2 linked regions of the Pseudorhodoplanes sinuspersici genome follow. The protein of the gene in region 1 interacts with the protein of each later gene in a pairwise test. Links are inferred from orthologs where the notes say so. Each region holds a gene or a part of one and is shown on either strand. Other genes may lie near its edges. The genes, in order: secG and secA.

Region 1 (15,452 bases):
ACGATATGGTCGAGGCCGCGAGACATGCTTTAAGGTCCAATTGTCCACCCATCCACGCAAGGTTGGCCCCCTGCGCGAAGACTTGGATCCCGCTTTCGCGGGAACGAGCGGGTTCATTACACCAGCCGGCTGCGCTCCACCGCCGCTTCGATGAATGACGCAAACAACGGATGCGGATCGAAGGGGCGCGACTTCAGTTCGGGATGGAATTGCACGCCGACGAACCAGGGATGGTTTTCGTATTCGATCGTCTCCGGCAGCAGGCCGTCCGGCGACATGCCGGCAAAGCGCATGCCGTGCTGTTCGAGACGATCCTTGTAGCGCGCATTCACTTCGTAGCGATGACGATGGCGTTCGGAGATTTCCGTCTCGCCGTCATAGATGCCTGAAATCTTGCTGCCGCGCTTGAGCGCCGCCTTGTAGGCGCCAAGCCGCATCGTGCCGCCAAGATCGCCGCCGGCCTTGCGTTGTTCCAGTTCGTTGCCGCGCATCCATTCGGTCATCAGACCGACAACCGGCTCTTTTGTTTCGCCAAACTCGGTCGAATTCGCCTCTTCGATGCCGCAGAGATTGCGGGCTGCCTCCACCACGGCCATCTGCATGCCGAAGCAGATACCGAAGTAAGGGACGGCCCGTTCGCGCGCGAATCGTGCCGCACGGATTTTGCCTTCGGCGCCGCGCTGACCGAAGCCGCCGGGCACGAGGATGCCATTGACGTGTTCGAGGAACGGCGCCGGATCCTCGCGCTCGAACACTTCGCTTTCGATCCAGTCGAGATTGACCTTCACCTTGTTGGCGATGCCGCCATGCGAGAGCGCCTCGATCAGCGACTTATAGGCGTCCTTCATGCCGGTATATTTTCCGACAATGGCGATTGTCACCTGCCCTTCCGGATTGCGGATGCGCTCGTTGATGTTGCGCCACACCGAAAGATCCGGTGCCGGCGCATTGTCGATGCCGAACGCTGCCAGCAACTCCCGGTCAAGACCGGCGGCATGATAGGCCTCGGGCACGGCGTAAATGTTGTCGACGTCGCGCGCCTCGATCACAGCGCTTTCGCGCACGTTACAGAACAAGGCGAGTTTGCGGCGTTCCTCTGCTGGGATCTCGCGGTCGGTGCGGCACAACAGGATATCCGGCTGGATACCGATCGAGCGCAATTCCTTGACCGAGTGCTGGGTGGGCTTGGTCTTGAGTTCGCCGGCGCTGGGAATGAACGGCAGCAGCGTCAGGTGGATATAGACGGCGTGGCCGCGCGGCACTTCATTGCCGAACTGGCGGATCGCTTCGAAGAATGGCAGGCCTTCGATATCGCCGACGGTGCCGCCGATCTCGCATAGGACGAAGTCATAGTCTTCGTTGCCGTCGCGGATGAAGTCCTTGATCGCGTTGGTCACATGCGGGACGACCTGGATGGTCGCGCCAAGATAGTCGCCGCGCCGTTCCTTGGTGATGATGTCCTGGTAAATCTTGCCGGTGGTGATGCTGTCGCGCTTGGTCGCCGGCCGGCCGGTGAAGCGCTCGTAGTGGCCGAGATCGAGATCGGTTTCAGCGCCGTCGTCGGTGACGAAGACTTCGCCATGCTGATAGGGCGACATGGTACCGGGATCGACATTGAGATACGGGTCAAGCTTGCGCAGCCGGACCTTGTAGCCACGCGCCTGCAACAACGCGCCGAGCGCCGCCGAAGCGAGACCTTTGCCGAGCGAGGAAACCACGCCGCCGGTGATGAATATGTACCGCGCCATGGGACTTAACCTTTAGACACCCGGTTTCGATTCGACGAGGGCTATGGCCCCCTCGGCGTTGGATAACTGCCCCCACAAATTCGAAGGGCCGGTTTCCCGGCCCTCCCTAAGGGTTACTGCGATTGCGGCACCTGCGGCCCGGATGGCTGCGGCGCCGCGGGCGGCTGCCCGCCCCCCTGCTGCTTCAGCGCGTCGAGGACGCCGCCGGAGCCCGTGCCAAGCGGCGCAGTCGGCGCGCCCGGGGCCACCGGTGCGCCGGTATTCAGGATCGACGACGGTGCGCGGTCCATGCCGGCAATGATCGACAACAGGAGGCTGGTCGCGAAGAAGGCCGCTGCCAGGAATCCGGTTGTCCGGGAAAGAATATTGGTGGTGCCGCGGGTGGTCATGAAGCCGCCGCCGCCGCCGCCCATGCCAAGTCCGCCGCCTTCGGAACGCTGCAGCAGAACAAGCCCGATCAACGCCAGAACGATGAGCAGATGAACGACGATAAGGACCGTATGCATGCGTCAAAAACCTGATGTTCGCCGGGCCGGGCCGGTGCGTCACGCCGCCATATAGGGAATGCGGCCGCGTCTGTACACGACCGGGTTGGAAAATTCTACCCTTTGCGGTCAGGCATAAGCCGCTGCGATGCCGAGGAAATCCTTGGCGGTCAGGCTGGCGCCGCCGACCAATGCGCCATTGACGTTCGGGACCGCCATCAGCTCCTTGGCATTCGACGGTTTAACGGAGCCGCCGTACAGGATCCGCACCGTCGGTCCGGACGATTTATCAAGCGAAACCAGGTGCTTCCGGATCGTCTGGTGAACCTGTTCGACATCCTTCGGCGTCGGTGTCAGCCCGGTGCCGATCGCCCAGACCGGCTCATATGCAATAACCAGTTTAACGGCATCGATCGTTTCCGGAAGAGATCCCGCTAACTGCCTCTCAATCCTTGAAATTGTGGCTCCAGCCTCACGCTCCTCATAGGTCTCACCGATGCAGACGATGGCGGTCAGGCCGGCCCGGTTCGCTGCTTTCGCCTTGGCTTTCACCATGTCGTCGGTTTCGCCGTGATAGGTCCGCCGCTCGGAATGTCCGACGATAACAGCGCTTGCGCCCGCATCCTTCAGCATCTCCGCCGAGATATCCCCGGTAAAGGCGCCGGAGACCTCGGCGTGGCAGTCCTGGGCGCCAATGGCGATCTTCGCTCCTGCGGCAGCCTTGGCGAAAGCACAGACCAACGTCGCCGGCGGACAGATCATCAGGTCAACCGGCCATGGTCTGGCCTGAGCATCGGCGATGATCGCTTCGAGTTCTGAAATCGACCCGCGCAGACCATTCATCTTCCAGTTGCCTGCGACCAGCGGACGCGGATCGTTTGCCATCAATCAGGTTTCCTCTTGCTTTAAACGTCGTGATTCTGCGGTTACCAAACCGATCCACCGCGTGCCAACGCTTTCCCGTTACTCGTCAGTGAGTTGCAGCGTAAAGGCGCCATCACTATGATGCGCGGCCTTTTAACACCCCTTCCCCATAAAAGAGATTCTGTCCGCCCATGCTTCGAGGAATGCACACAGCCACCCGTAACTGGCTCGGCCGGCTCGTTACCGGCCTACTCCTCGGCCTGATCGCGGTCAGTTTCGCGGTCTGGGGCGTCGGCGATATCTTCCGCGGCTTCGGACAATCGACTGTTGCGAAAATCGGCAGCACCGAAATTGGCGTCGAGCAATTCCGGCAAAACTACAATGACCGGCTGCAGCAGCTCATCCGCCAGGTCGGCCGTCCGATTCCGCCCGACCAGGCACGCGCACTCGGCCTGCCCCGGCAGATGCTTGGCCAGATGCTGGCCGAAGCTGCAGTCGATGAAAATGTCCGCACGCTCCGTCTCAATCTGCCGAATGAGGTGATCGCGGACCGCATCCGCAACGATCCGTCATTCCGCGGCATCACCGGCCAGTTCGATCGCGCACGGTTCGAGGCGATCATTCGCCAGGCCGGTTATACCGAAGGCCGTTATGTTGCCGAGCAGCGCAAGCAGCTCCTACGCCAGCAAATCGTCCGCGCGCTGGTAAGCGATCTCGCACCGCCCGCCGTCACCGTCGATGCGCAGAACCGCTATCTTAATGAGTTGCGTTCGCTTGACTATATCGTGCTGGGGCCGGAACAGGCTGGCGATATCCCTGAGCCTACGCCAGAGCAGCTCACCAAGTATTTCGACGAGCGCAAGACGCTGTTCCGTGCACCTGAATTCCGGAAAGCCGATCTGATCGTCCTGTCCCCCGATGAGGTTACAAAGACGATCGAGGTCAGCGACGCCGATGCCAAGAAGGTTTATGACGCCGACCCCACGCGTTACACCACGCCGGAGCGGCGCGAGGTGCAGCAGATCGTTTTTCCGAATGAGGACGATGCACGGGCGGCTGCGCAGAAGCTGACCCAGGGCACGACTTTCGAGCAACTTGCCTCAGAACGCGGTCTCAAGGATGGCGATTTCAATCTTGGCCTTGTCAGCAAGTCACAGATCCTCGACCCGGCCATTGCCGATGCGGCCTTCTCGTTGAAATCGGGCCAAGTCAGCGAGCCGGTCAAGGGTCGCTTCGGCACGGCGCTGGTCCGCGTCGGCAAGGTCGAAGCCGAGGTCAAACGCGACATGTCCGAGGTCATGGCTGAGATCAAACGTGACCTGGCAAACGAACGCGCACGCCGCGAAGTGCGTACGCTCTTCGACAAGATGGAAGACGAACGGATTTCGGGCGGCTCCATTGCCGATCTTGCCAAGAAGCTCAATCTGCCGGTTCGTACCATCGATGCGATCGACCGCGCAGGTCGTGGTCCCGACGGTAATCCTGTCGCCGATCTGCCGGCTGGCGCCAACCTGCCCTCCGCGATCTTTGCCTCCGAGCCCGGCGTGGAAAACGATCCGATCCAGCTTCCAAATGGCGCCGGATATGTCTGGTTCGAAGTGCTGTCGGTGACGCCCTCGCGCGAACGTCCGCTCGATGAAGTGCGCGACCGTGTTGTCGAACGCTGGCGCAATGATCAGGTCGTCGAGAAGCTGAAGGAAAAGGCCAAGGAAGCGGTCGAAAAGTTAAAGGTCTCGAGCATCAGCGAGACGGCCGCGGCCTTCAACACCAAGCCGCAATTCATCGCGTCGCTGCGCCGCGATCGCACGCAGGGCAATTTCCCCGCGAACGCGCTCGAAGCCGTGTTCCAGACTCCGAAGGATTCGGCCGGATCGTCGGAGGGCGATGAGCCGACACAGTGGATCGTATTTCGTGTGACCGGTGTCACCGTGCCGCCTGTCGCTCCCGGTTCGCCCGAAGCGCGCCGACTGGAAGGCAATCTCACGAATGCCTATTCGGAAGACCTGATCGCGCAATACATCACCAGCATTCAGAACGATCTCGGTGCGACCATCAATGAGGCTGCGCTGAACCAGGTGATCGGCGGCACCACGAATTAGCGCGAGAGCACTCTTTCCGCTCACGTCCCGCGAACGCGGAATCCAGCCTCTGGGTCCCCGCTTTCGCGGGGACGAACGGAAATAGGACATCCGCTTCAACTGACTTGGCCACTTTGTTGTTGTGAATGTCCCATGCTCATCGAACCGACTGCCGATGCCTTTGCCGAACGCTATGACCGTGGCGCTGCGCAAGTCGTCTGGACGACGCTCGTTGCCGATCTGGAAACGCCGGTTTCCGCTTTTCTGAAGATTGCGAGCGGGAAGCCGATGAGCTTCCTGTTCGAGTCGGTTGAAGGCGGTGCCGTCCGCGGCCGGTATTCCATCATCGGACTATTGCCCGATCTCGTCTGGCGCGTGCGTGACAATCATGCCGAGACCAATCGCAACGCGATCCGGGCGCCGGAGCAGTTTTCACCCTGCCCGCTCCCTCCGCTCGATGCCTTGCGCGAGCTGATCGCTGAATGCCGGATTGAACTGCCGCCGGAATTGCCGCCACCCTCGGCCGGTCTGTTTGGCTATCTCGGCTATGACATGGTGCGGCAAATGGAGCGGTTGCCGGATATCAATCCGGATGTGCTCGGCACGCCGGATGCGATCCTCATCCGTCCAACCATTGTGATCGTCTTCGATGCGGTGAAGGATTCGATCACCATCATCACGCCGGTCCGCCCCGAACGAAGTGTATCGGCAAAGACGGCGTTGGCGCGCGCCACTGAACGCCTGACGGCGATTGTCGATGCGCTCGATGCGCCGCTGCCAAAGTCGATGCACGACGCGCCAGACGCCATTGCGACACCGCAGGTCTCGAACACGACGCCAGATGAATATGCGTCGATGGTCCGCAGCGCCAAGGAATATATCGCCGCCGGCGATATCTTCCAGGTGGTGCTGTCACAGCGATTTTCTTCACCATTCGACTTGTCGCCGTTCTCGCTCTATCGCGCGCTTCGCCGTGTCAATCCGGCGCCGTTTCTTTACTTCCTCGATTTCGACGGCTTCTCGATCGCCGGATCGAGCCCGGAAGTTCTTGTTCGCGTGCGCGACGGGCGTGTCACCATCCGTCCGCTTGCCGGCACGCGGCCGCGCGGCGCAACGCCGCACGAAGATGCCGCGCTGGAACGTGAATTGCTCGCTGATCCGAAGGAATGCGCCGAGCATCTGATGCTGCTCGATCTTGGGCGCAACGACGTTGGGCGAGTTTCGACCATCGGCAGTGTCGATGTCACCGACAAATTCTTCATCGAGCGCTACAGTCAGGTGATGCATATCGTCTCGAATGTCGAAGGCGAATTGGCGGCGGGACGCGATGCTCTCGATGCGCTGATTGCCGGCTTTCCAGCCGGCACGGTGTCCGGCGCGCCTAAGGTTCGGGCGATGCAGATCATCGACGAGCTCGAGAAAGAAAAACGCGGCATCTATGCCGGTTGCGTCGGCTATTTCTCCGCTGCGGGGGAAATGGATACCTGCATCGTGCTGCGGACGGCAGTGATCAAGGACGGCACCATGTATGTGCAGGCTGGCGCAGGTGTCGTGGCTGACAGCGACCCTGTGTTCGAACAGCAGGAATGCATCAACAAAGCCAAGGCTTTGTTCCGCGCGGCGGAGGAAGCGCGGCGCTTTGCCAGCGGCTCACGGCGCGGTCAGTGACATGCAAACCCGCCGGGGCGGCCGTAGCCCTTTCGTAAGGCCACGGCCTCATCAAATGCCAGACTTGGCGATCAGGTAGCCGCCTGAATTTTCGTGATGATGCGCGCGACTGCTGTGGCGAGCGATGTCGTCCCGCGCCGGTGTTCGGTGCCGTCCGCACGCGCAACGCGGCCACTTGCGATCCCCTCGTACATGCCGAGAAGGGCCGTTGCCACGGTTGCCGGAAGTCCGACTTCGGCGAGAACGGCCGCGCGTTGCTCAGGCGGAACGAATGCCGGTGCGACCGGGCGGCCGAGGACGTCGGCAAAGGCCATCGCCACATCCCGGGCGCTCCAGTCTTCGGGGCCGCCCAATTCCACCACGCGCGGTCCTGACCAGTTCTCGCACATCAGTTGGGCGGCCGTCCGCCCGACATCGATCGTGCTGACCATGGGTATCTTCTGGTCAGGCTCCAGAAACGTCGGAAGAGTGCCGCCTGCGACAGCAGCTTCGGCAACCTCGGACCAGGTTTCGACAAAATAGCCCGGCCGCAGAAAGACTGTCGCCGACGCCGCGCCAGCCAGCGCGCCTTCCATCTGGTGCAGCGTGGCAATAATGCCGGTACCTGTTTCGTGTTGGGCGCCGACCGACGACAGCACGACCGCCCTGGGTAGGTGCGTACGCCGCACGGCCTCTGCCAACGCCGAACCGACTTGTGTGGCCTGCGCGAACGGGTCGCCCGCCACCGGAGGCGGATTGAACAGGAACGCGGCTGTCGCCCCTTCCAAAGCGGCCGAGACCGCGTTCGCATCGTCGATGCTGGCGACGGCGACGTCTGCGCCGCGCGCCTTCCATGCTTCACCCTGTTCAGGGCGGCGTACGGCGACACGCACCGCTTCGCCGCGTTCGATCAGGGCATGCGCGGTTTCACCGCCGGCCCTGCCATTCGCTCCAAAAACCACATGCATGACCTGTCTCCATTGTTGGCTGCTGTCGATGTCGAGCGGAATACAGGGAGCCCTTCCATGCATCCAATGCATGGTTTATATTTTCAGTATGCGTGAAGTGGATTTGAGGGGCGTCGATTTAAACCTGCTGGTGGTGCTCGACGCGCTGCTGGAGGAAAAAAGCGTCACCCGCGCCGCCCGCCGTCTCAACATGAGCCAGCCCGCCGTCAGCCGCGCCTTGTCGCGCCTGCGCGCCTTGTTTTCAGACCCGCTGCTGGTCGACAGCCGGGCCGGTTACATTCTCAACACCCGCGCCGAGGAGATCCGACCGGCGCTGCGCAGAACGCTGGCCGGCGTCGGCGACATGCTGTTGGCAACGCCGTTCAACCCGGCTGCGGCAACGGGCCAGATGCGGCTGGCGATGCTCGACCTTGAGGCCGCCTCGCTGGTCCCTTTACTGCTGGAGCGCTTTGCCAATGAGGCGCCCGGGCTCGACCTCGACATCCTGCCACCCAGCGCGACGGCGATCGAAATGCTGGAGAATGATGTCGTGGACGCTGTGGTCGGTGTGTTCGATGACGCGCCGGCGGGTATTCATCGACGCCGCCTCTTTGACGACGGGTTCGTCACGCTGATGCGTGCTGAACACCCTGATGCCGGCAAAAAACTGACGCTCGATGACTATCTTCGGCTTGGCCATATCGTGGTGAGCGTCACCGGCATTGGACCTGCGCCCGTGGACATCGCGCTGAATGCCATCGGCCGCCGACGACGGGTGAACGTACGTGTGCCAAGCTTCTTCGCCGCGGTAGAGATTGCGGCACGCTCGGACCTCGTCATGACCCTGCCGTCCAGCCTGGCCAAGACGACGGCTGGCATGGGACGTTTGGTGGCGCTGGCCCCGCCTATCGATCTCGGCAGCTTCACGATGAGCCTTCTCTGGCATGCGCGCCACCAGCACGACCCCCGGCACATCTGGTTGCGGAGCACCATCGTCGCTGCGGCGACGGCGATGACCGCAGCCGTGCCGGGCTCGTCGCCTGTGGCCAATGCCGCTCGGCTTGACCCTCCTGGAACCCCCGTCTAAACCCGCGGCGGCTGCCGCGCAGTCAGCAAGCGCGGTACCGGTTTTGCGACGCAATCAAAGCTTGCGCAGATTGCGTATTCGGATTTGCGTTCGCCCGGGAGCGCATGGATTGCCGGGCGCCATGATCGTTCTGATCGACAACTATGACAGCTTCACATTCAACCTCGTGCATTACTTGGGCGGGTTGGGTGCCGACATCGTCGTACACCGCAATGATGCGGTCTCGGTGGACGATGTCATCGCGGCCAAGCCCGAGGCAATCGTGCTCTCGCCGGGGCCCCGCACCCCCGATGACGCCGGCATCTGTCTCGATCTGATCGCCAGGGCGTCTAACCGGATTCCAATCCTCGGCGTGTGCCTTGGTCATCAGGCGATCGGACAGGCCTTTGGCGGCGAGGTCGTGCGCGCGCCCTCGCAGGTTCACGGCAAGACCTGTGATATCCGGCATGACGGCGGCAGCGTATTCCGCGGCATCAATGGATCATTCAAGGCGACGCGCTATCATTCGCTTGTGGTCAAACGCGAGACGATGCCCGATGCGCTTCAGGTCACCGCCGAGACCGACGATCAGATCGTTATGGGTTTGTCTCACAAAACGTTGCCTGTCCATGGCGTGCAGTTTCATCCCGAAAGCATCGCATCCGAACACGGGCATCTGATCCTGAAGAATTTTCTCGATCTTGCCGCCGCCTGGAATCAAGGTGCGGCGCGACAACGCATTCATTGAGGGCGGCATGACGGACGATTTAAGGGCGTTGATCGGCAAGGCCGCAACAGGTGCCGTATTGTCACGTGACGAAGCTGCGCATGCCTTCGACCGCATGATGTCGGGCGAAGCGACGCCCTCGCAGATGGGTGGCCTCCTGATGGCGCTGCGTGTCCGCGGCGAGACGGTTGACGAGATCACGGGTGCGGTGGCGGCGATGCGCGCAAAGATGCTGAAGGTCGACGCACCAGCGAATGCGGTGGATGTTGTCGGCACCGGCGGCGATGCATCCGGCTCCTACAATATCTCGACCTGCGCGGCGTTCATTGTCGCCGGCGCCGGCGTTCCCGTTGCCAAGCATGGCAACCGGGCGCTGTCGTCGAAGTCGGGCGCAGCCGATGTGTTGATGTCGCTTGGCGTGAACATTGACCTCACGCCAGCCGATGTCGGCCGATGCATTTCAGATGCCGGGATCGGTTTCATGTTCGCTCCCGCGCATCATCCGGCGATGAAGAATGTCGGACCGACGCGCGTCGAGCTTGGCACGCGCACGATCTTCAATCTTCTGGGACCGCTCTCCAATCCGGCCAATGTGAAGCGGCAGCTTGTCGGCGTGTTCTCGCGGCAATGGATCGAGCCGTTGGCTTTGGTGCTGAAAAATCTCGGGTCCGAGTGCGCCTGGGTGGTCCACGGTTCTGACGGTCTCGATGAAATCACAACCTCCGGTCCGACCGCCGTCGCGGCTTTGGAAAACGGCAAGGTGCGCACCTTCGAGATTTCGCCGGCCGATATCGGCATTGCGCTGGCCAAGCCGGAAGCCCTGCGCGGCGGCGACGCCGATCACAATGCCGCCGCCTTGCAGGATGTGCTGAATGACAAACCGAGCGCCTATCGCGATGTAGCCCTGATCAACGCCGCCGCTGCGCTCGTGGTCGCCGGCGCCGCAAAAACGCTGCAGGACGGTGCTGAACTGGCGGGCAAGGCGTTGTCGTCAGGCGCGGCGCGCGCCAGGCTCGATCGCCTGATCACCGTGTCCAACGCGTGAATGATGATGGCCGATATTCTCAAGACGATCGAGGCCTATAAACGCGAGGAAATCGCGGCTGCGAAAAGCCGCGTGCCTTTTGCGACGCTTGAACGTGAAGCGCGGGCAGCTGCGCCGACGCGCGGTTTTGCTAACGCCATCAGACGCAAGCTTGCGGCGGGGCAATATGCACTGATCGCCGAAGTGAAGAAGGCCAGTCCGTCGAAGGGATTGATCCGCGCCGATTTCGATCCTGTGGCGATCGCCAAAGCTTATGAAGCCGGCGGCGCAACCTGCCTGTCGGTCCTGACCGACGCGCCGTCCTTCCAGGGCCAACTGTCCTATCTGACCGAGGCCCGTGCGGCGACCACCCTGCCCGCTTTGCGCAAGGACTTCATGTTCGATGTGTATCAGGTGGCTGAAGCACGCAGTGTCGGGGCCGATTGTATCCTCCTGATCATGGCGGCGATCGACGATGCGCTGGCGCGCGATCTTGAAGACGCGGCTATTGCGCTCGGCATGGATGTGCTGATCGAAATCCATGACGAAGCCGAGCTGGCGCGCGCATTGCGACTGCGTTCGTCGCTGATCGGAATCAACAATCGAAACCTGCGCACTTTCGAAACCTCGATCGAGGTCAGCCGCAAACTTGCCCCGAAAGTGCCGCGCGACAGGATTATCGTCGGTGAAAGCGGTATCTTCACCCCCGAGGATCTCGCTGTATTATCGGACGTCGGTATTTCCACTTTCCTGATCGGTGAAAGCCTGATGCGCGCGAATGACGTCGCTGCTGCAACCCGCACGCTGCTGGCACGGCCGCAGGACGCTGCGAGCTGACGGCGCATGGCAGGCAAACTCACCCATCTTGGTGCGTCCGGCGAAGCACGGATGGTCGATGTGTCCGAGAAGGCATCGACCGAACGCGTCGCCGTTGCCGAAGGCCGGGTCGTCATGTCGAAAGCGACGCTCGATCTGGTCGTCTCCGGCAATGCCAAGAAGGGCGACGTGCTCAGTACGGCCCGCATTGCCGGCATCATGGCGGCGAAACGGACGCATGACCTGATCCCGCTCTGTCATCCGCTGGCGATTTCGCAGGTGACCGTCGATCTTGCGCCTGATGCGCAATTGCCTGGCATCGCAGTCCGCGCCACCGTCAAGGTGCAGGGACAGACCGGCGTCGAGATGGAAGCGCTGACGGCTGTTTCCGTCGCCTGTCTCACCGTCTATGACATGGTGAAGGCGGCCGAACGCGAGATGCGCATCGAAGGCATTCGGTTGATCGAGAAATCGGGCGGCAAGTCCGGTCTATTCCGCGCAAAGGATTAGGTGTTGTGTCATTGCTTCCGGTTGCTGACGCCCTCGAACGCGTGCTGGCGAAGGCTAGGCCTTTGCCGGCGGAGCACGTGGCATTGAACGAAGCGTATGGCCGTGTGCTGGCCGAGGATCTTCGCGCGCTGCGGACACAGCCGCCCGTCGATGTGTCGGCGATGGACGGTTACGCCGTGCGCGCGGAAGATATCACAACGGTGCCGACCGAACTGACGCTGATTGGCGAGGTTGCGGCCGGGCGTCCCTTCACCGGCGCGATCGAGGCTGGGCAGACCGCGCGCATTTTCACCGGCGGAGAATTGCCTGCCGGCGCCGACACCATCGTCGTGCAGGAACATACTCGCCGCGAGGGCGACAAAATTATCTTCGCGACATTGCCGCAAGCCGGGCGTCATATCCGAAAAGCAGGGCTCGATTTTTTCGACAACGATATCCTGCTGGTCCGTAGCCGCGTGCTGACCGACCGGGATCTTTCGCTCGCCGCGGCGATGAACCATCCGCTGGTGCCGGTCCATCGCAAGCCGCGCGTTGCCATGCTGGCGACCGGCGATGAACTCGTGTTGCCGGGGCAGACGCCGGGGCCCGGCCAGATCATCTATTCGAACGGCTTTTCGATCATGGCCTTTGCGCGGCGGCTGGGCGCTGAGGTCATCGATCTCGGCATTGTAGCGGATCGTCTTGAAGACACAGTCTCCGCCATCCGCCGCGCGCGCGATGCAAATGTAGATGTCCTGGTGACGATGGGCGGCGCCTCGGTCGGCGACTACGATCTCGTGCAGAAGGCGCTCTCGGCCGAAAACATCGATCTGTCGTTCTGGAAGATTGCGATGCGACCGGGCCGCCCGCTGATGCATGGACAATTGGGCGAAATGCAGGTGCTCGGCCTGCCGGGCAATCCCGTGTCGGCTTATGTCTGCGCCTTCCTGTTCCTGGGACCGCTGCTGCGGAAGATGACCGGGCGGCATGATGTCGAGAACCCGACCGAGCAGGCTTTGCTGGGCTCCGACCTGCCGGAGAATGACGAGCGGGCCGATTATCTGCGTGCCCGGATATCGCGGTCGGTCCGCGGAGCCCTGGTGGCGACGCCGTTTCCGCTGCAGGATTCGTCGATGGGCCGGGTGCTGGCCCATGCCGATTGCCTCGTCCTCCGCGAGCCGCTGGCACCGCGGGGCGCGGTTGGCTCGATCTGCACGATCCTGAAACTTCCCCTTTGAAATCCCTTCGCTTTCTTCACTCCAAATTAAGGGCTTGCAGAACACATATCGAACATATAGTGTCCGTTCATGATTTGTTTCGCACCCCTTGAGGTGCCGGTTGCCGGGGGAGACGATCGATGTTGACGCGGAAACAGTTCGAGCTTTTGCGCTTCATCAACGAGCGGCTGAAAGAAGCCGGCGTGCCACCCTCCTTCGACGAGATGAAGGACGCGCTCGACCTGCGCTCCAAGTCCGGCATTCACCGGCTGATCACGGCTCTGGAGGAGCGCGGCTTCATTCGCCGCCTGCCCAACCGCGCCCGGGCGATTGAGGTGATCAAGCTGCCCGATTCCGTCGTCCAGGGACCAGGCGCCCGCCGCGGCTTCACGCCCAGCGTCATCGAAGGCAATCTCGGCCGTGTCCGGACCGTCTCTTCGGAGGACGACGGCAATGGCAGCAGCGGCAATCGCCCCGTGGCCGTGCCGATGATGGGCCGGATCGCCGCCGGTACGCCGATCGAGGCGATCCAGACCAAGACTCAAACCATCAATATTCCGCCGGACATGCTCTCGGCATCGGGCGAACATTTCGCGCTGGAAGTCCGCGGCGATTCGATGATCGAAGCCGGCATCCTCGACGGCGACGTTGCGTTGATCCGCAAGTCCGACGGCGCCGATACCGGCGACATCGTTGTTGCACTGATCGACGAAGAGGAAGCCACGCTGAAGCGTTTCCGCCGTAGAGGCGCGTCGATCGCACTCGAGCCGGCGAATACGGCCTACGAAGTGCGCATCCTGCCGCCAACACGCGTGCGCATCCAAGGCAAGCTGATCGGCCTAATCCGCCGGTACTGACACGGCATCTTCGACATCCAGATCCTGTAGACGCGGCGTCGCATCACGCGGTGGTGCTTGCGGCTGCGCGGACGTTGCCGTTTGCACCGGCTTCGCCGTCCACGGGCGCTGATAGTTTGTCGGTCGCGCTGAATCGATCGCGAACGAAGAGCCGTTCCATCGTGCTCTGCTCGCGCCATTGGCCCGTGCGACGTTGCGATCAATAGCCGGCGCGGCACAATGCGGCGGAATCGTTCTGTTCGTCACGACGAAGGCTGCGATTTCGCAATCTTCGGCTGCGGCTTCCGCCGTAAGCGACAATGCTACGGGCCGCCCATCGGCCAGGCGGGCAACGCAACCGTTTTCATCGCAGCGTGTGCTTTCCGCAAGCGACGAATCCTTGGCAGATCGTGAATCCCCATCGGCGGCGAGCCATTCGCCAAGCACGAATTCGTCCCGTCGGCTCGCAATGATCCGCAAGACGCCGCCCGCGTCACGCACCGCTGCCATGCCCGCATCCGCGGAGACGAACATGTCGGGACGCGGCGTGATTAGAATGAAGCCGATGCAAGCTGCGCCCAAGCCGGCACCTGTCCAGCGCAGCGGGGAACGCAAGAGGCATACAACGACGAGGCCTGCCGTGCCGATCAGCAATGGGCCGATGCCAAAAGCGGGAATGCGGCCAACAGCGCCAGGCAAGCTGGCGACCCAGGTTGCCGCCACGATGATCCATTCAATCCCCTCGCCCATCAGCCACCAGAACGGCCGGTCGAATCCGAACGGCAAAGCGACGAGTGCCAGAAGACCCACGGGCATCACCCAGATCGAGACCGCCGGCATGGCCAAGAGATTGGCGAGAACGCCATAGGGTGCGAGGCGATGGAAGTGATAAGCGGCGAACAAGGTGGTCGCGAGCCCCGCGACCAGCGATGCGAGAATGAGTGCGACGATCTCCCGGCCTCCCCATAACGCAGTGCGTGCGCTCAAGGATTTGTCGGGCACATTGGACAGCCACGGCAGCCCGCGCTCATAGACGGCGATCAGCGCCAGTGTTGCCGCAAACGACATCTGAAAACTCGGATGGACGATCGATTCTGGCGCAATCGCCAGCAGCACCAGCGCGGCAACCGCGATCGTTCGCAACGTGAGCGCCGGCCGATCGAACATGACTCCGATCAGCACAATGGCCGTCATAATGAAGGCGCGTTGCGTCGCGATCTCTGCGCCCGACAACAAGAGATAGAACGCCGCGATGATCAGCGCCGCGCCCGCCGCCCATTTCTTGATAGGATAGCGGCTGGCGACGATTGGAAACAAGGCGAGGCCGGCACGGACGACGAAGAACACGACGCCGGCGACGACGGCCATGTGATACCCGGAAATCGACAACACATGCGCAAGGCTCGAGATATACATGGCGTCGTTGACGGGAGCGGAAATCGCATCGCGTTTTCCGGTGATCAGCGCCGATGCGATGGCGCCCTTGTCTCCTGGCACGGCCGCGCGAA
Region 2 (14,439 bases), 2.6 Mb from region 1 along the record:
GTGCGACGCATGTGCGCTTCCTGTTCGGCTTTCCGTTCGCGGTGATCTTTCTGCTCGGACTGATGCTGGTGACCGGCGCATCGCTGCCGAGACCGCCGGCTGTGTTCTGGCCATGGATCATCGACGGCATGGGCGCGCAGATCATTGCGACGGCGCTGATGCTCGCAGCAATGGGCGAGCGCTCGTTCGTCGTGACGATTGCCTACATCAAAACCGAACCCGTGCAGGTGGCGCTGTTCGGTTTGATCTTTCTCGGCGACACCTTGAGTATCGGCATGGTCGCAGCGATCCTGATCGCGACGGCGGGCGTGGTGGTGATGTCGCTGAAGCCCGGCGGCGCACCATCGGACAGCTGGCGACCGACATTGCTGGGTCTTGCGTCAGGCGCGATGTTTGCGTTGTCCGCGGTCGGTTATCGCGGCGCGATCCTGAGCCTGAATTTGTCAGATTATATGATGGCGGCGACGTTCACGCTGGTCGTCGGCTTGCTGCTGCAATCGGTGATCCTGTCGATCTATCTGATGCTGCGCAGTCCCGATGTGATGCGCGCGATCATGCAACAATGGCGGCCGTCCTTGTTCGCCGGGTTTATGGGTGCGACGGCATCGCAATTCTGGTTTTTGGCTTTCGCGCTGGCGACGGCGGCGAGCGTGCGGACGCTGGCGCTGGTGGAAGTATTGTTCGCGCAGGCGATCTCAACCTTCGTGTTTGGTCACAAGACGTCAGCGCGCGAAGGTTTAGGGATCGTGTTGATTGTGATCGGCGTCGTGCTGCTGATCTGGGCGCACTAGGGATTGATGGAAAAGAATCTCCGGTGGGCGCCCCCGTTCAACTTGTCATGACAAGCAGAACAAACGGGGGCGCACCAAAACTAATTCCGTGCCAGCGTGACCGGAGCGAGCCCGGCAACGCCGATGGCGCGTGCTGCAGCAGGCGACAGATCGATCACCCGGCCGCGTATAAACGGGCCCCGGTCCGAAATGCGGACCACGACGCTACGACCATTTTTCCGATTGGTGACACGGACATGCGTGCCGAAAGGAAGTGTGCGATGAGCGGCCGTCAGAGCCGCTGGATTCATCCGTTCCCCGCTCGCGGTCTTTTTTCCGGCATAGCCGTCACGATGGCCATAGACCGATGCAATTCCGGATTCTGCTTGAGCACCCCCTGCGAAGGAAAGACATACTGCAAACGCTACTGCGAAGGCTTTCGCCTGCATTCAAAACACCCCGGTGTTGTTGGAGAAGGGGGCGCCTTGCCGACGGAATGCGGCCACGATGTGGCAGCGAGGTATTTTCTGCTGGTGCTGCGGCAATCCTTCCGCTGCGCGAAAGGTCACTGTCCCATCAACGTACATCACTGTCCGTGAAGTGGACGTATTGTGAGCCGATGTGTCCCGACTGTCCTGAATTAATTCCGCTCGTCAGGAAGGATGGGCAGCGCGTGAAATTCGATGCCTTCGTCGTGCAATTCCTTGGCCTCTTCCGGCGAGGCTTCGCCGTAGATCGAGCGGTGCTCGGTCTCGCCGTAATGCATCTTGCGCGCTTCCTCGGGAAACTTCTTGCCGACATTGTCAGCGTTGCTGACGAGATGGTCGCGCAGCTCCTTCAGCTTGGCGCGGAATTCCTTTTCCTGTGGCGACATCATCGCCACGTTTTCAGAGGATGGTGCAGCTTCCGTTGTGGCCTGAACAGGTGCTTCCACCGGTTCGCTGCGCTTGCGTCCGCCACGCCCGATCGCCGGCGCCATGATCGCCTTTTCGATTTTCTTCGAATCGCAGGCGGGGCAGGTCACAAGTCCGCGCTTACGCTGCTTGTCATAATCGGCAGAGCTGTTGAACCAGATTTCGAAATTGTGTTTCCGCTCGCAAACGAGCGCATACCGAATCATGACGGATCACCAACAACGTGCAGATGCGCCGGCTCCGCGATCGGCGCAATGATATCAAAACGGCGGCCATGCTGCAGGGATGGCACTTTGCCGCGTGCTGCGGTCACCTCGGCAGGATCGATGTCGGCCATGACGACGCCAGGTTCGGTTCCGCCTTCGGCCAGAACGCGGCCCCAGGGATCGACGATCAGCGAATGGCCGAAGGTCTCGCGGCCGTTTTCATGCTTGCCGCCTTGGGCGGCAGCAAGAACGAAAGAGCCATTCTCGATCGCGCGGGCCCGGATCAGCGTCGTCCAGTGCGCTTCGCCGGTCTGGCGTGTGAAGGCCGCCGGGATCGTCAGCACGGTCGCGCCGGCTTCCGCCAATGCGCGATAGAGCGCCGGGAAGCGCAGGTCGTAGCAAATGGTCAGGCCGAAACGCGCCCAGGGCAGATCGACGAGAACGGCGCTTTCGCCCGGCTGATAGCTGCGCGATTCGCGATAGCTTTCGCCACCGGCAAGATCGACGTCGAACATATGGATCTTGTCGTAGCGGGCGACGATCTCGCCATGCGGATCAATCATGAACGAGCGGTTTGCCGCTCTCTCGGGCGAGACCTTGATGGCCAGTGATCCAACATGGACATGGAGCTGGAGCTTGCGTGCGAGTTCGCGAAACGCGGCAAGACACGGATCCTTGTCCTCTTCCATGATCGTCGCAAACAATGCGTCGCGCGACAGCTCCATGATATTGGTCATCTCGGGCGTCTGCACGTACTGTGCGCCACCCGCTTTTGCCTCGCCGATCAGCTTCACCGCCTCGTCGAGGTTGGCTTGCGGCGTCCGGCCTGATCGCATCTGGATCAGGCCGACGCGGAATTTTCCGTCCGTTCGGATCATGCCGCAGGTCCGGTCTCAGTCAGCAATGGGTCGAGTTTGCCCGCGTCGTTCAAAGCATAGAGATCGTCACATCCGCCAACATGGGTTGCGCCGATGAAGATCTGCGGCACCGTGGTGCGGCCATTGGCGCGTGTGGTCATCTCGCTTCGCAGTTCCCGGCTCCCGCCGACATCGATTTCCTTGAAAGGGACGCCTTTCTTGACCAGCAGATCCTTTGCCCAGCCGCAATATGGGCAATAGGCGGTGGTGTAGATTTCAACGGGAGGCATTATGGTTTCGGACAGTTTTATGACGTGTCTTCTCTATATGGGCGCGCGCACCTGGTCCACAACCCGCGCGAAAACCAGCACGTCCACCTGGCGGGCGCCGCCGCGCAGGAGCGCGCGGGCGCAGGTATCCGCAGTTGCGCCGGATGTGAGCACGTCGTCGATCAGAAGGACATGGCGCCCCAAGACGTCAGCCTTGCCGGCAGGGTCCACCCGAAATGCACCCTGTACATTGGTGGCCCGTTCGGACTTCGACAGTCCCACCTGCTGTGGCGTCGCCTTCACCCGGCGTAGGGCGGTGAAATTCGCCGGCACGCCGCTCTTGTCCGACAACAATTTGGATAGCGTCGCCGACTGGTTGAAACGGCGCGCCCACATCCGCCGCCAGTGCAGCGGCACCGGCACGATGACATCGGCATCGTCCAGCAGCTCCGTGCCGGCGCGGCCCATCCAGCCCGCCACGACCGGTGCGAGATCGAGCCGGTCGCCATATTTGAGAGCGTGGACGATGGTGCGGGCGATGTCGTCGTAGCGGACGGCGGCCCTGGCCCGCGCATAGGCGGGCGGGGCGGCCATCGCCTGCATGGAATAGATGCCCGGCCCAGGATCATAGGCGAAGGGTATGCCAAGCTTTTCACAGAAGGGCCGCTCGATCGGCGACAGCTTCGACCAGCAGGTGGCGCACAGGCCTGCGCCGTCGCCGACCGGGTCGCGGCAGGACGGGCAGAGCGGCGGCAACGCCACGTCCAGCGCCAGCCGCAAGGGCAGCCGGAGCGCTGACACGATTTGCGACAGGCGCGAAGGCCCGCCTTCGTTTATAGCCGTGTTGGGCATGGCTTTCAGGCTAGCGCCCCTAGGAGTTTGACGAAAGTGGCTGGAAGCCCCGTTCTGTTTGACCGATCTCTGCTGCGGCAGCGGCGCCTGCGGGCGCAGCGCGGTGAGCCGGTGACATTTCTGCTCAATCACGTCGCTGCTGACCTCATCGAACGGCTTTCGGTGGTGAAGCGGTCTTTCGCGATCGCGGCCGATATCGGCACGCCGACATCGGCGCTACGCAATTTGATGCGCGAGCAAAACCTGGCCGAGATGATCATCGGCGTCGATGCGTTGTTTCCCGCAAGCCCGAACCCATCCACGATTGCCGCTGATGAAGAAGCGTTGCCGTTTGCCGATGCGTCGCTTGATCTCGCGGTATCGGCGCTTGCGCTGCAATGGGTCAACGATCTGCCGGGAACGCTGGCGCAGATCAGGCGCGCATTGAAGCCAGACGGCTTGTTTCTTGCCGCGCTTCTCGGCGGCGAGACGCTGACGGAGTTGCGGCAATCTTTCGCGGCAGCGGAAGCGGAGATCGAAGGTGGCGTGTCGCCACGTGTCGCGCCGTTCGCGGATATGCGCGACATCGGCGCGCTGCTGCAACGGGCCGGCTTCGCATTGCCGGTGGCCGATATCGATCGTTTGATCGTTCGTTACGATACGCCGTTCGGTCTCATGCAGGATCTGCGTGGCATGGGCGCGACCAATGTTCTGCTGGAACGCCGGCGCACGCCCCTGAAGCGCGCCACTCTGCAACGCATGGCGCAAATCTATGCCGAGCGCTTCAGCGATCCCGACGGACGCCTGCGTACGACATTCGACATTGTGTGGTTATCGGGATGGGCGCCGCATGAGAGTCAGCAGCAACCCTTGCGGCCAGGTTCGGCGCGAACGCGTCTCGCCGACGCGCTGAAGACGACTGAATTTCCGGCAGGTGAGAAATCGGGCAGTCGTTAGCTCGTCATGGCAGTATAAACCCGATCATACATCGTCTTAACCGAGTCGCCGAGCGATATGACAGTCGAGACCACCGCGACGGCGATGCCGGCGGCGATCAGCGCATATTCGATGGCAGTCGCGCCGTCTTCGTTGCGAACGAAGCGGTGGATCGTCTCGGGCAGTCGTCGCACTTGCATAGGCCTGTCCTGTTCTGCACGCTTCAAATGCCGGTGCGATCGAATGCACCGGTTACAACAGCGCCGTCAGGTGAGGAATAAGCGGCTCGTCAGCCGGAGGCATCGGATAGTCCCGCAGCTTGTTCGGTCTGACCCAGGCGAGCTCTGTGTGGTGTTGCGTTGTCACCTGACCCTCCCAGCGTCGGCACACATAGAGTGGCATCAGCAGGTGAAAATCAGGATAGCTGTGGCTCGCAAAGGTCAGAGGAGCAAGGCAGGCTTCCCGGACCACAATTCCCAGTTCCTCCGATAACTCCCGGATCAGCGTCTGTTCGGGCGTTTCGCCGGGTTCCACCTTGCCGCCAGGGAATTCCCAAAGGCCCGCCATCGCTTTACCGGCCGGCCGCTTCGCGATCAGGATGCGGCCGTCGGCATCGATGAGGGCGCAGGCGGCGACAATGAGAAGTCTGGCGCTCACGACCGTGGATCCACCATAGGCATGACGGGATTAACGACCGATAAAGTGTTGAGCGCACTCACGAACGGTAGTCGCCGTTGATGGCGACATAGTCCTTGGTCAGATCGCAGGTCAGCACCCGGTCTTTTCCCTTGCCCAGGCCAAGACCGACCTTCAGTTTGATCTTCGGGTTCTTCATCGCGATCGAAACCTTTTCTTCATCATAGGACGGATCACGGGCGCCCTTATGGGCCACGCGAATGCCGTTGAACCAGATGGAGAGCTTGTCGCGATCGGCCGGTTCGCCGGCCTTGCCGACAGCCATGACGACGCGGCCCCAATTGGCGTCCTCGCCGGCAATGGCCGTCTTGACCAGAGGCGAATTCGCGATCGACATGGCAATGCGCCGGGCGGATGTTTTGGATGTCGCGCCTTCCACCTTGATTTCGACCAGCTTGCGCGCGCCTTCGCCATCGCGCGCCACCTGTTCAGAGAGATCGGCCAGCACCGTCTGCAGTGCCCTGCGGAATGCGGTGAGACGCGGGTCGCTGGCGCGCGTGATTTTTGGAGCGCCGCGTGCCGCGGCTGCACCTGTCGCGAATGCCAGGAGGGTGTCGGATGTCGAGGTGTCACCGTCAATCGTGACGGCATTGAAAGTGTCGACGACACCATCGCGCAACAGCACTTGCAGCGCCGGCGCGGCGATCGGGGCATCGGTGAAAATGAAGGACAGCATCGTCGCCATGTCAGGGGCGATCATGCCGGCGCCTTTGGCGATTCCGCTGATGACGACCTTGGTCTTGCCGATCTTCGCTTCGGCCGTGGCAACTTTCGGAAAGGTATCCGTGGTCATGATCGCTTTTGCGGCATCGAGGAACCGGCCTTCCTTGGCCTCTTGAGCGAGCGAAAGCAGCACGCCGTCGAACTTCGTCGCGTCTAGCGGTTCGCCGATTACGCCGGTCGAGGCGAGAAAAATGTCATTCACCGAACAGCCGACCGCTTGTGCGGCGATCTTGGCGGTCAACGCGGTCGAGGCGCGGCCGGACTTGCCGGTAAACGCATTGGCGTTGCCGGAATTGACCACGAGGGCACGTACCTTGCCGCCCTTCAGCTTGGCGCGGCACCATTCCACCGGCGCCGATGGGCATTTCGAGCGGGTAAAGACGCCAGCAACCGTTGTGCCTTTGTCGAAGACCGCGAGCAGAACATCCGTCCGATTCTTGTAGCGGATGCCGGCCTGGGCGGTGGCGAGGCGTATGCCCTCAACAGGAGGCATGTCAGGAACGCTGGTGGGAGCAAGCGGTGAAACGGCGGTGGACATGAATGGCCTCGTGCTGCGGAATCCGAGCGGGCCATCTCATAGCCGTATGGTCACAAAAATAAAACGGGACGCAGCATCAGCCGCGTCCCGTTTTTTGGTAGCCGAATGGCGGCATTATTTCTTCGCTGGCGCCTTGGTGTCCGACTTCGCGTCCGGCTTGGCAGCCGGTGCCGCATCCGGCTTTGCCGCCGGGTCAGCGTCGCCGATCTTCTCGATCTTGGCCTCGGCGCGCAATTTCTGGATCAAATCGGCTTGGGCCTTGCGCTGAACGAAGCTTTCGATCTGGTCCTTCACCTGCTCGAATGTCGGCGGCTGCTTGGTGCGCTTGTCGTCGACGCGAATGACATGCCAGCCGAACTGCGATTTCACCGGATCGGAGACCTGGCCCTTGTCGAGCTTGAAGGCGGCTTCGGCGAATTCAGGGACCATCTGATCTTTGGAGAAGAAGCCGAGATCGCCGCCGTTATCCTTGGAGCCGGGATCTTTCGATTTTTCCTTGGCGATGGCGGAGAAATCGCCGCCCTTCTTGAGATCGGCAGCGATTTTTTTGGCGTCGTCCTCTGATTCGACGAGGATGTGGCGTGCGCTCACTTCCTGCTCGTTACCCATATCCTTGGTGGCCTCGGCGTAAACCTTCTTCATCGCGTCGTCGGTGAGGGCGGCCTTGGCCTCGTTCTGGAGCAGCGCCTCCATCAGCAGCTTGGTGCGCGCCAGCTCCATCTTTTTCTTGAATTCGGGGGTGTCGCCAAGCTTCTTGGCCTCAGCCGCCTTGGACACGAGGAGCATGTCCGCAACATAGGTGGTGAGATATTCTTTCTTGGCTTCCGGGGCCATCGGCGGCAGCTGGGCGCCGATATCCTCCTCGGCAGCCTTCAGGTCGCTTTCCTTGACCTCGGTGCCGTTCACTTTCGCCACGACCGGGTCGGTCTGGGCGCCGGCCTGGATGGTCAGCAATCCCGCAACCGCGAGCGTGGCGCACAAGGTCGTCAGGACCGGCCGCCACTGGACCGTCGGAAGCGAGAATTTGGGTTTGTTCATCAGGTCTGTCCTTGGGAATGAAGCCGCCCCGGTGGGAGGGTGATGGCGGCGGACACTTACGCACGGGTTATGGCTTGGCAATGCCAAAGGCCCCTTAATTTTCGGCAATAACGCCGTTCGGCCTTCAGATTGACAAGGAAGTGACCCCCTCCTATCTCTCGACGGCTCTCCGGATGTCACACCCGAATGACCTCGCGTTCTGGCTCAATTCGGGTCCGGCCGGCACCGTTCCGGGCGGATTTCAGGGTCAAATGGCCTTAAGAGTCCCCACGGTTTCAAAACTTCGTGTTTTTTCACCGTATCAGGGCACAACCGCGGTTCTGGATGCGACTAAGGCCAAAGCCACCCAAGACTGAAGAAAAGGATTTCGTATGCTCGGCGCAGTCGCCCGCAAGCTGTTCGGCACCGCCAATGACCGGCGTATCCGCGGCTATCAGCCCCGCGTCGATGCCATCAATGCGCTGGAGCCCGAACTCGCCAAACTGACCGACGAGCAGCTCCGCGCCCGCACCGACGAGTTCAAGAAACAGCTCGAAGAGGGCAAGACCCTCGACGATATCCTGGTCCCGGCCTTCGCCACCGTCCGCGAAGCCGGCAAACGCACCCTCGGACAGCGCCATTTCGACGTCCAGCTCATTGGCGGCATGATCCTGCATGAGGGCGGCATCGCCGAGATGAAGACCGGCGAAGGCAAGACCTTGGTTGCGACCCTGGCGGTGTATCTGAATGCACTGAATGGCAAGGGCGTCCATGTCGTCACCGTTAACGACTATCTGGCCAAGCGCGACTCCGAATGGATGGCCCAGATCTATGGTTTCCTCGGGCTCACGACCGGCGTGATCGTGCATGGTCTCGATGACGAGGAGCGCAAGGCGGCCTATGCCTGCGACATCACTTACGGCACCAATAACGAGCTCGGTTTCGATTATCTGCGCGACAACATGAAGTACCGGCTGGAGGACATGGTCCAGCGCGGCCACGTCTATGCAATCGTCGACGAAGTGGACTCGATCCTGATCGACGAAGCGCGTACGCCGCTGATCATTTCCGGGCCGCTCGACGATCGTTCGGACTTCTACAACACCATCGACGCCTATATTCCGCGGCTCGACAAGTCCGACTACGATGTCGATGAGAAGCAGCGCACGGTGAACCTTACCGAAGCCGGCATGGAAAAGATGGAGCAATGGCTCCGCGCCGATGACTTGCTCAAGGGTGACTCGCTTTACGACATCGAGAATGTTTCGACCGTCCATCATGTCAATCAAGGGCTGCGCGCGCACAAGCTGTTCCAGCGCGACAAGGACTACATCGTCCGCAATGGCGAGGTGGTGATCATCGACGAATTCACCGGCCGCATGATGCCGGGACGCCGCTATTCGGAAGGTCTGCATCAGGCGCTGGAAGCGAAAGAACATCAGCCGATCCAGCCAGAAAACCAAACGCTGGCTTCAATTACCTTCCAGAATTATTTCCGCATGTACGACAAGCTCGGCGGCATGACCGGTACGGCGCTGACCGAGGCAGACGAGTTCTACGACATCTATAAACTGAACGTGGTCGAGGTGCCGACCAACCGGCCGATGCAGCGCGATGACCAGGACGACGAGGTCTATCGCACCAATGGCGAGAAATATCGTTCGATCGTTGCGCTGCTCGATGACTGCAAGAAGCGCGGCCAGCCGGTGCTTGTCGGTACGACGTCGATCGAGAAGTCGGAACAGCTGGCCGAGATGCTGCGCAAGGAGGGCTGGGAGCAACATGATTTCGCCGATCCCAACGCCTTCGCCAAACTTTACACCGGTGACGAGGGCGCGGCGAAGGCCAAGGTCTTTGCGATCCTGAATGCACGGTATCACGAACAGGAAGCCTATATCGTCTCGCAGGCCGGTGTTCCCGGCGCGATCACCATCGCCACTAACATGGCCGGCCGCGGCACTGACATTCAGCTCGGTGGTAACGCCGACATGCGCATCCGTCAGGAATTGCAGGGCGTCGAGGGCGAGGAACGCGAGAAGCGGGTGCAGGATATCCGCGATCAGGTCTCGCGGCTGAAGGAAAAGTCGCTGGCGGCCGGCGGGCTGTTTGTGCTCGGCACCGAGCGGCATGAAAGCCGCCGTATCGACAACCAGCTTCGTGGCCGCTCCGGCCGTCAGGGCGATCCAGGCCGTTCCAAATTCTTCCTGTCGCTCGAAGACGACCTGATGCGCATCTTCGGCTCGGACAAGCTCGACAGCATGCTGACCAAGCTGGGTCTCAAGGAGGGTGAGGCGATCATCCATCCCTGGATCAACAAGGCCCTGGAAAAGGCGCAGCAGAAGGTCGAGGCGCGCAACTTCGATCTGCGCAAGAACATCCTGAAATACGACGATGTCGCCAACGATCAGCGTAAGGTCATCTTCGACCAACGCATCGATATGATGAAGGACAACGATGTCGCCGAGACCGTTACCGACATGCGCCACGCGCTGATCGACGATCTCGTGTCCAAGCACATTCCGGAGAATGCGTATCCGGAACAATGGGACGTGAACGGTCTGCATGAGGCAGTGCAGCATATCCTGAACCTCGATCTGCCGATCCAGGACTGGGCGAAGGAAGAGGGTATCGCCGACGAAGAGGTGCGCGAACGCATCATCAAGCGAGCTGACGAGGTGATGGCTGCTAAGTCCGCGCAATATGGCCCTGAGGTCATGCGTTATGTCGAGAAGTCGGTGTTGTTGCAGACGCTCGATCACCTTTGGCGCGAGCATCTCATTATGCTCGAGCATCTGCGTCAGGTGATCGGCCTGCGCGGCTATGGCCAGCGCGATCCGCTCAACGAATACAAGTCGGAGGCTTTCCAGCTGTTCGAGGCGATGATCGCGAATATGCGCGAGGGGGTGACCGGACAGCTTATGCGGGTCGAGGTGGTGCAGGCGCCGCCGGAAGACGAGCAGCAACAGCTTCCCTATATGGAAGCGCATAAGGTCGATCCATTCACCGGCGAGGATGAAATGTCCTATGCCAATGCGACGCTGTCGCCGGCAATGGCTGGCGGCGCCGGTGCACAGCAGGCGGTCGAGCGTGATCCGAAAAATCCGGCAACCTGGGGCAAGGTCGGGCGCAACGAAGCCTGTCCATGTGGTTCCGGCAAGAAATACAAGCATTGCCACGGCCGCTTCGGTTGATTCGGAGAGGCCGCGCCCCGACAAAAATTGAGCGTAAATGGCCGGGAGGATACCCGGCCATTTACCTCTGCCATTGTCTAAGTCTAGTTGTCCAAGTCTAAAAGCAGTTGCTCTTCAGCGGACTCCAAGCTCTCTTAGAGCGTTGTGTCGCTCTCTTAGGGCGTTGTGTCGCGCTGCAGCAGCCGAAACAATTTCGGCCCGGCGTGCGTTGTCACCTACGGACTTTGAACTGATGGGTGCGAGACATGCAGGTTCCTCTCGAAATTGCTTTTCACAATATCGAGCATTCCGACCGAGCCGAAACCCAAATCAGAGATCACGTCGCCCGCCTCGAAGACATCTATGATCGATTGACGGCCTGCCGCGTCCGGGTGGATCAGCGTGCTAACAATACAAACCAAACCATTCCGCCCGTGGTCCGCATCGAAATCAGCGTGCCGGGCTTCAAAGACATTGTCGTCGCGCACGAGCCTGACCGGTTGCAGCGACGATTTCAGCGCCCCGATCTGACCAACGCGATCCATGAAGCTTTCCGTATCGCCGAACGCCAGCTCAGCGAATTCAAGGAGAAGCTGGCCAATCGGACCGCAGTGATGATGCATGAAGCGGCCAACGAATTTGCCGGCCAGGTTGCGGAGATCACACCAGGTGAGGATTATGGCTTTCTGCTCAACAAGGAGGGCGGGATGCTCTATTTCCACCGCAACTCACTTTTGAGCGGCGATTTCGACCGCCTGAAGCGCGGCGACTACGTCACCTATGTCGAGGAAGTCGGCGACACCGGTCCCATTGCAACCAAGGTGCGGATCAAACAAAAAAACGGCAGAGACTAACCTTTTAACGGAAAGCGCCGAAACGGCTTTCAAAGCTCGAAGCCTGCGGGATCGGCTGAGAACCACTCATAACGCTACCCGTCGGTTGCGACGCCGGAGTTGCGGTCGGAGCTGGCTGGGGTGCAGGGGCTTCGCCGGCAGCCGGTGCGGCTGCGGTTTTCATTTTTGGTGTTTCGCTCGGTGTGCGCGATGCAGAGGCGGACGGCGCTGCCCGGGTTGGAACCTCAGCCTGCTTTTCGCTTGAACCGCGTAAACCAATCATGCGGGATACTTTGGTCCGTACCGTCTCCCGCTGCGGGGCCGGGGCAGCGGGCGTAGCAGGAGCCATCGGTTGAACCGAGGCAACTCGGGTCGATGCTGCTTCCGGCTCACGCGAGCCGCCCCGGAAGAAGTTTCCGATCTTTTCGGCAAAGGTGAGCTCCGGAGCCGGACGCATGCCAATCTTGGTCTGCGGTGCGTTGCGCGGCAGTGGCACATCGGCAGTCTGAACCGGCGCAGAGACGGCAGCCGAGTTCGTGACCTCGTCCTCGCTCGGCGATGATGCGCTGAAGGCGACCATCGGACCCGGATTGTTCGGATCAACAATCAGCTTGGCATTGCCGCGCTCGTCGATAATCTCGTGCGGGCGGAGCTTGGCAATGAAGGTCGGGTGCATGCCACCGTCACGGCCGCTCTTGATGGGAGCGGTCGGCGTGTTGCGGGCGGCAAGCTGCGCGAATTGCAGCTCATCGTTGCGCTGCTTGGACTGCACTGCCTCGGCAATTTCTCGCGGCACTTCGTAGACCGGGCATCTGCCCCTCGGGCTGAAGCTCATCGGCGAGAAATTGCCGCCAGGAGCCGCCGCGTTGAATACGTAGCGCTTCTCGCAGACGTCGACCTTCGGCTCGAGACGCGTCACCTCGAAATGATCGTTGCCTTCCTTCAGCATGCGCCAGAACGGCATGTTCGGGTTGTTGCGGTGCTTGGCCATGTTGGCCGCAGTCATTCGGAACGGATAAGCCTGCACCTGGAAGGATTTCTGGCCACCAAAGAATGATTCGCGGCCGAGCGCGAAGATCTCCGAAATCTGTTCGTTGCTCATCGCGTAACAGCCACGCGATGAGCAATCGCCATGGACCATCAGATGCGCGCCGGTGCGATCATGCGCGCGATCAAACGCGTTCGGATAACCCATGTTGAACGCCAGATAGAACTGCGAATTCGGATTCATCTGGCCAGGGGTGATATCGTAGAAACCTTCCGGCGCCTGCCGGTCGCCTTCCTTGATCTTCGGGCCAAGATCGCCGGACCATTTGCAGATTGGGTAGGTCTTCAGCAGCGCGAACTGACCGTTGCGATCCTTCTTCCAGACTTCGAGTTCGGATTCGCTTTTGAACACCCGCACAAGGATTGGCGAGCTCACGTCCATGTTCTTTTCGGCGATATCTGCCAGCAGCTTGGGTGGGATTGGCGCGTTGGCCTTGGCCGCGCTCGGGAAATTGCCTTCGGTCTTGCAGCCGCTTACGGTCACAGCCCCGAGCAGCGCCGCTGACAGCATCAGCGTCCGAAGAAAATCAGGGCGCAACGGCAACGCTTTAGCCCCCACGGTCGGCAGTCCCCCACATACCCGATTGCTAACCCCCAAATGCGGGCTTCGCAAGGGCGGTACGGTTCCCCATTCTGTTGACCATACCACAATGAACGGTCAGTAAAAACTGCCGAAAATAAAGGCTTTCAACGCGGCATCTTTATGGCCGGAGTATGTTTGCGAGCCCGCTGTTCAGTAAGGTTAATTTTTGAAAAACCGGCTTCGCAAGGCCGCTTGCGGTAATATTTTACTGCAGAAATTCACAGCTTTCCACGGCCGATTGCGAGGAATTTCTCCCGCCGCATCTTCCGGATCATGTCGCGATCATAAGACTTCAGCTCGGCAAATGATGCGGCGATGGTGTCCGCGGCTTTCTCGATGGCCGCCCTTGGATCGCGGTGGGCCCCACCCATCGGCTCGCTGACGATGGTATCGATGATGCCGAACCGCATCAGATCCTGGGCCGTGATCTTCATGTTGGTCGCAGCTTCCTGCGCTTTGGTGCTGTCGTGCCAGAGAATCGAGGCGGCGCCTTCCGGCGAGATCACGCTGTAAATCGCGTGCTCCATCATCAGGACGCGATTGGCCGTGGCGATGGCAATCGCGCCGCCTGAGCCGCCTTCGCCCAGAACCAGCGCGACATTGGGCACGCCGAGATTGAGGCAGGCCTCGGTCGAGCGGGCAATGGCTTCCGCCTGACCGCGTTCTTCTGCGTCGATGCCAGGATAGGCGCCTGCGGTGTCGACCAGCGCCAGAACCGGAATATCGAATCGATCTGCCATTTCCATTAGCCGGACGGCCTTGCGGTAGCCTTCCGGGCGGGCCATGCCGAAATTGTGCTTCAGCCGGGTTTCGGTGGTCGAACCCTTCTCGTGGCCGATCACGCAGATGCTTTCGCCGCGGAAACGGCCAAATCCGCCGACAATGGCGTCGTCGTCACTGAATTTGCGGTCGCCAGCCAGCGGCACGAAATCGTCAATGATAGCAGCAACGAAATCCAGGCAGTGCGGCCGCTGCGGATGGCGCGCGACCTGTGTCTTCTGCCACGGCGTCAGCGTTTGATAGAGTTCCTGCAGTGTCTGTGAGGCCTT

What was found.
Region 2: the proteins of secG (region 1) and secA interact in binary tests that used the Escherichia coli proteins (3 or more experiments, as listed by UniProt). The link is inferred for Pseudorhodoplanes sinuspersici from one-to-one orthologs.

The regions. Positions count from the first base shown.
Region 1 is NZ_CP021112.1:4,733,691-4,749,142, reverse strand. What follows is about bases 559-3,538. They hold secG (preprotein translocase subunit SecG), read right to left. Parts: upstream 2,255-3,538; coding sequence 1,862-2,254; downstream 559-1,861. Other genes in these bases: CAK95_RS23110 (SurA N-terminal domain-containing protein), read left to right, coding at 3,301-3,538; tpiA (triose-phosphate isomerase), read right to left, coding at 2,363-3,118; CAK95_RS23125 (CTP synthase), read right to left, coding at 559-1,748. Also shown: CAK95_RS23130 (VOC family protein), read right to left, coding at 1-26; more of CAK95_RS23125, read right to left, coding at 117-558; more of CAK95_RS23110, read left to right, coding at 3,539-5,196; trpE (anthranilate synthase component I), read left to right, coding at 5,329-6,843; CAK95_RS23100 (NmrA family NAD(P)-binding protein), read right to left, coding at 6,915-7,790; CAK95_RS23095 (LysR family transcriptional regulator), read left to right, coding at 7,879-8,856; CAK95_RS23090 (anthranilate synthase component II), read left to right, coding at 8,978-9,583; trpD (anthranilate phosphoribosyltransferase), read left to right, coding at 9,591-10,607; indole-3-glycerol phosphate synthase TrpC, read left to right, coding at 10,614-11,423; cyclic pyranopterin monophosphate synthase MoaC, read left to right, coding at 11,430-11,912; CAK95_RS23070 (molybdopterin molybdotransferase MoeA), read left to right, coding at 11,918-13,129; transcriptional repressor LexA, read left to right, coding at 13,249-13,965; CAK95_RS23060 (ComEC/Rec2 family competence protein), read right to left, coding at 13,948-15,452. UniProt on the Escherichia coli protein: Subunit of the protein translocation channel SecYEG. Overexpression of some hybrid proteins has been thought to jam the protein secretion apparatus resulting in cell death; while this may be true it also results in FtsH-mediated degradation of SecY.
Region 2 is NZ_CP021112.1:2,139,556-2,153,994, forward strand. Bases 7,811-11,148 are described here. They hold secA (preprotein translocase subunit SecA), read left to right. Parts: upstream 7,811-8,149; coding sequence 8,150-10,948; downstream 10,949-11,148. Outside these bases: CAK95_RS10415 (DMT family transporter), read left to right, coding at 1-791; CAK95_RS10420 (septal ring lytic transglycosylase RlpA family protein), read right to left, coding at 872-1,219; CAK95_RS10425 (DUF1178 family protein), read right to left, coding at 1,411-1,890; CAK95_RS10430 (carbon-nitrogen hydrolase family protein), read right to left, coding at 1,887-2,768; grxC (glutaredoxin 3), read right to left, coding at 2,765-3,037; CAK95_RS10440 (ComF family protein), read right to left, coding at 3,071-3,817; CAK95_RS10445 (methyltransferase domain-containing protein), read left to right, coding at 3,896-4,804; CAK95_RS10450 (Flp family type IVb pilin), read right to left, coding at 4,801-4,983; 8-oxo-dGTP diphosphatase MutT, read right to left, coding at 5,036-5,440; bifunctional glutamate N-acetyltransferase/amino-acid acetyltransferase ArgJ, read right to left, coding at 5,499-6,740; CAK95_RS10465 (peptidylprolyl isomerase), read right to left, coding at 6,855-7,778; CAK95_RS10475 (HPF/RaiA family ribosome-associated protein), read left to right, coding at 11,194-11,781; CAK95_RS10480 (L,D-transpeptidase family protein), read right to left, coding at 11,786-13,318; CAK95_RS10485 (acetyl-CoA carboxylase carboxyltransferase subunit alpha), read right to left, coding at 13,609-14,439. UniProt on the Escherichia coli protein: Required for protein export, interacts with the SecYEG preprotein conducting channel.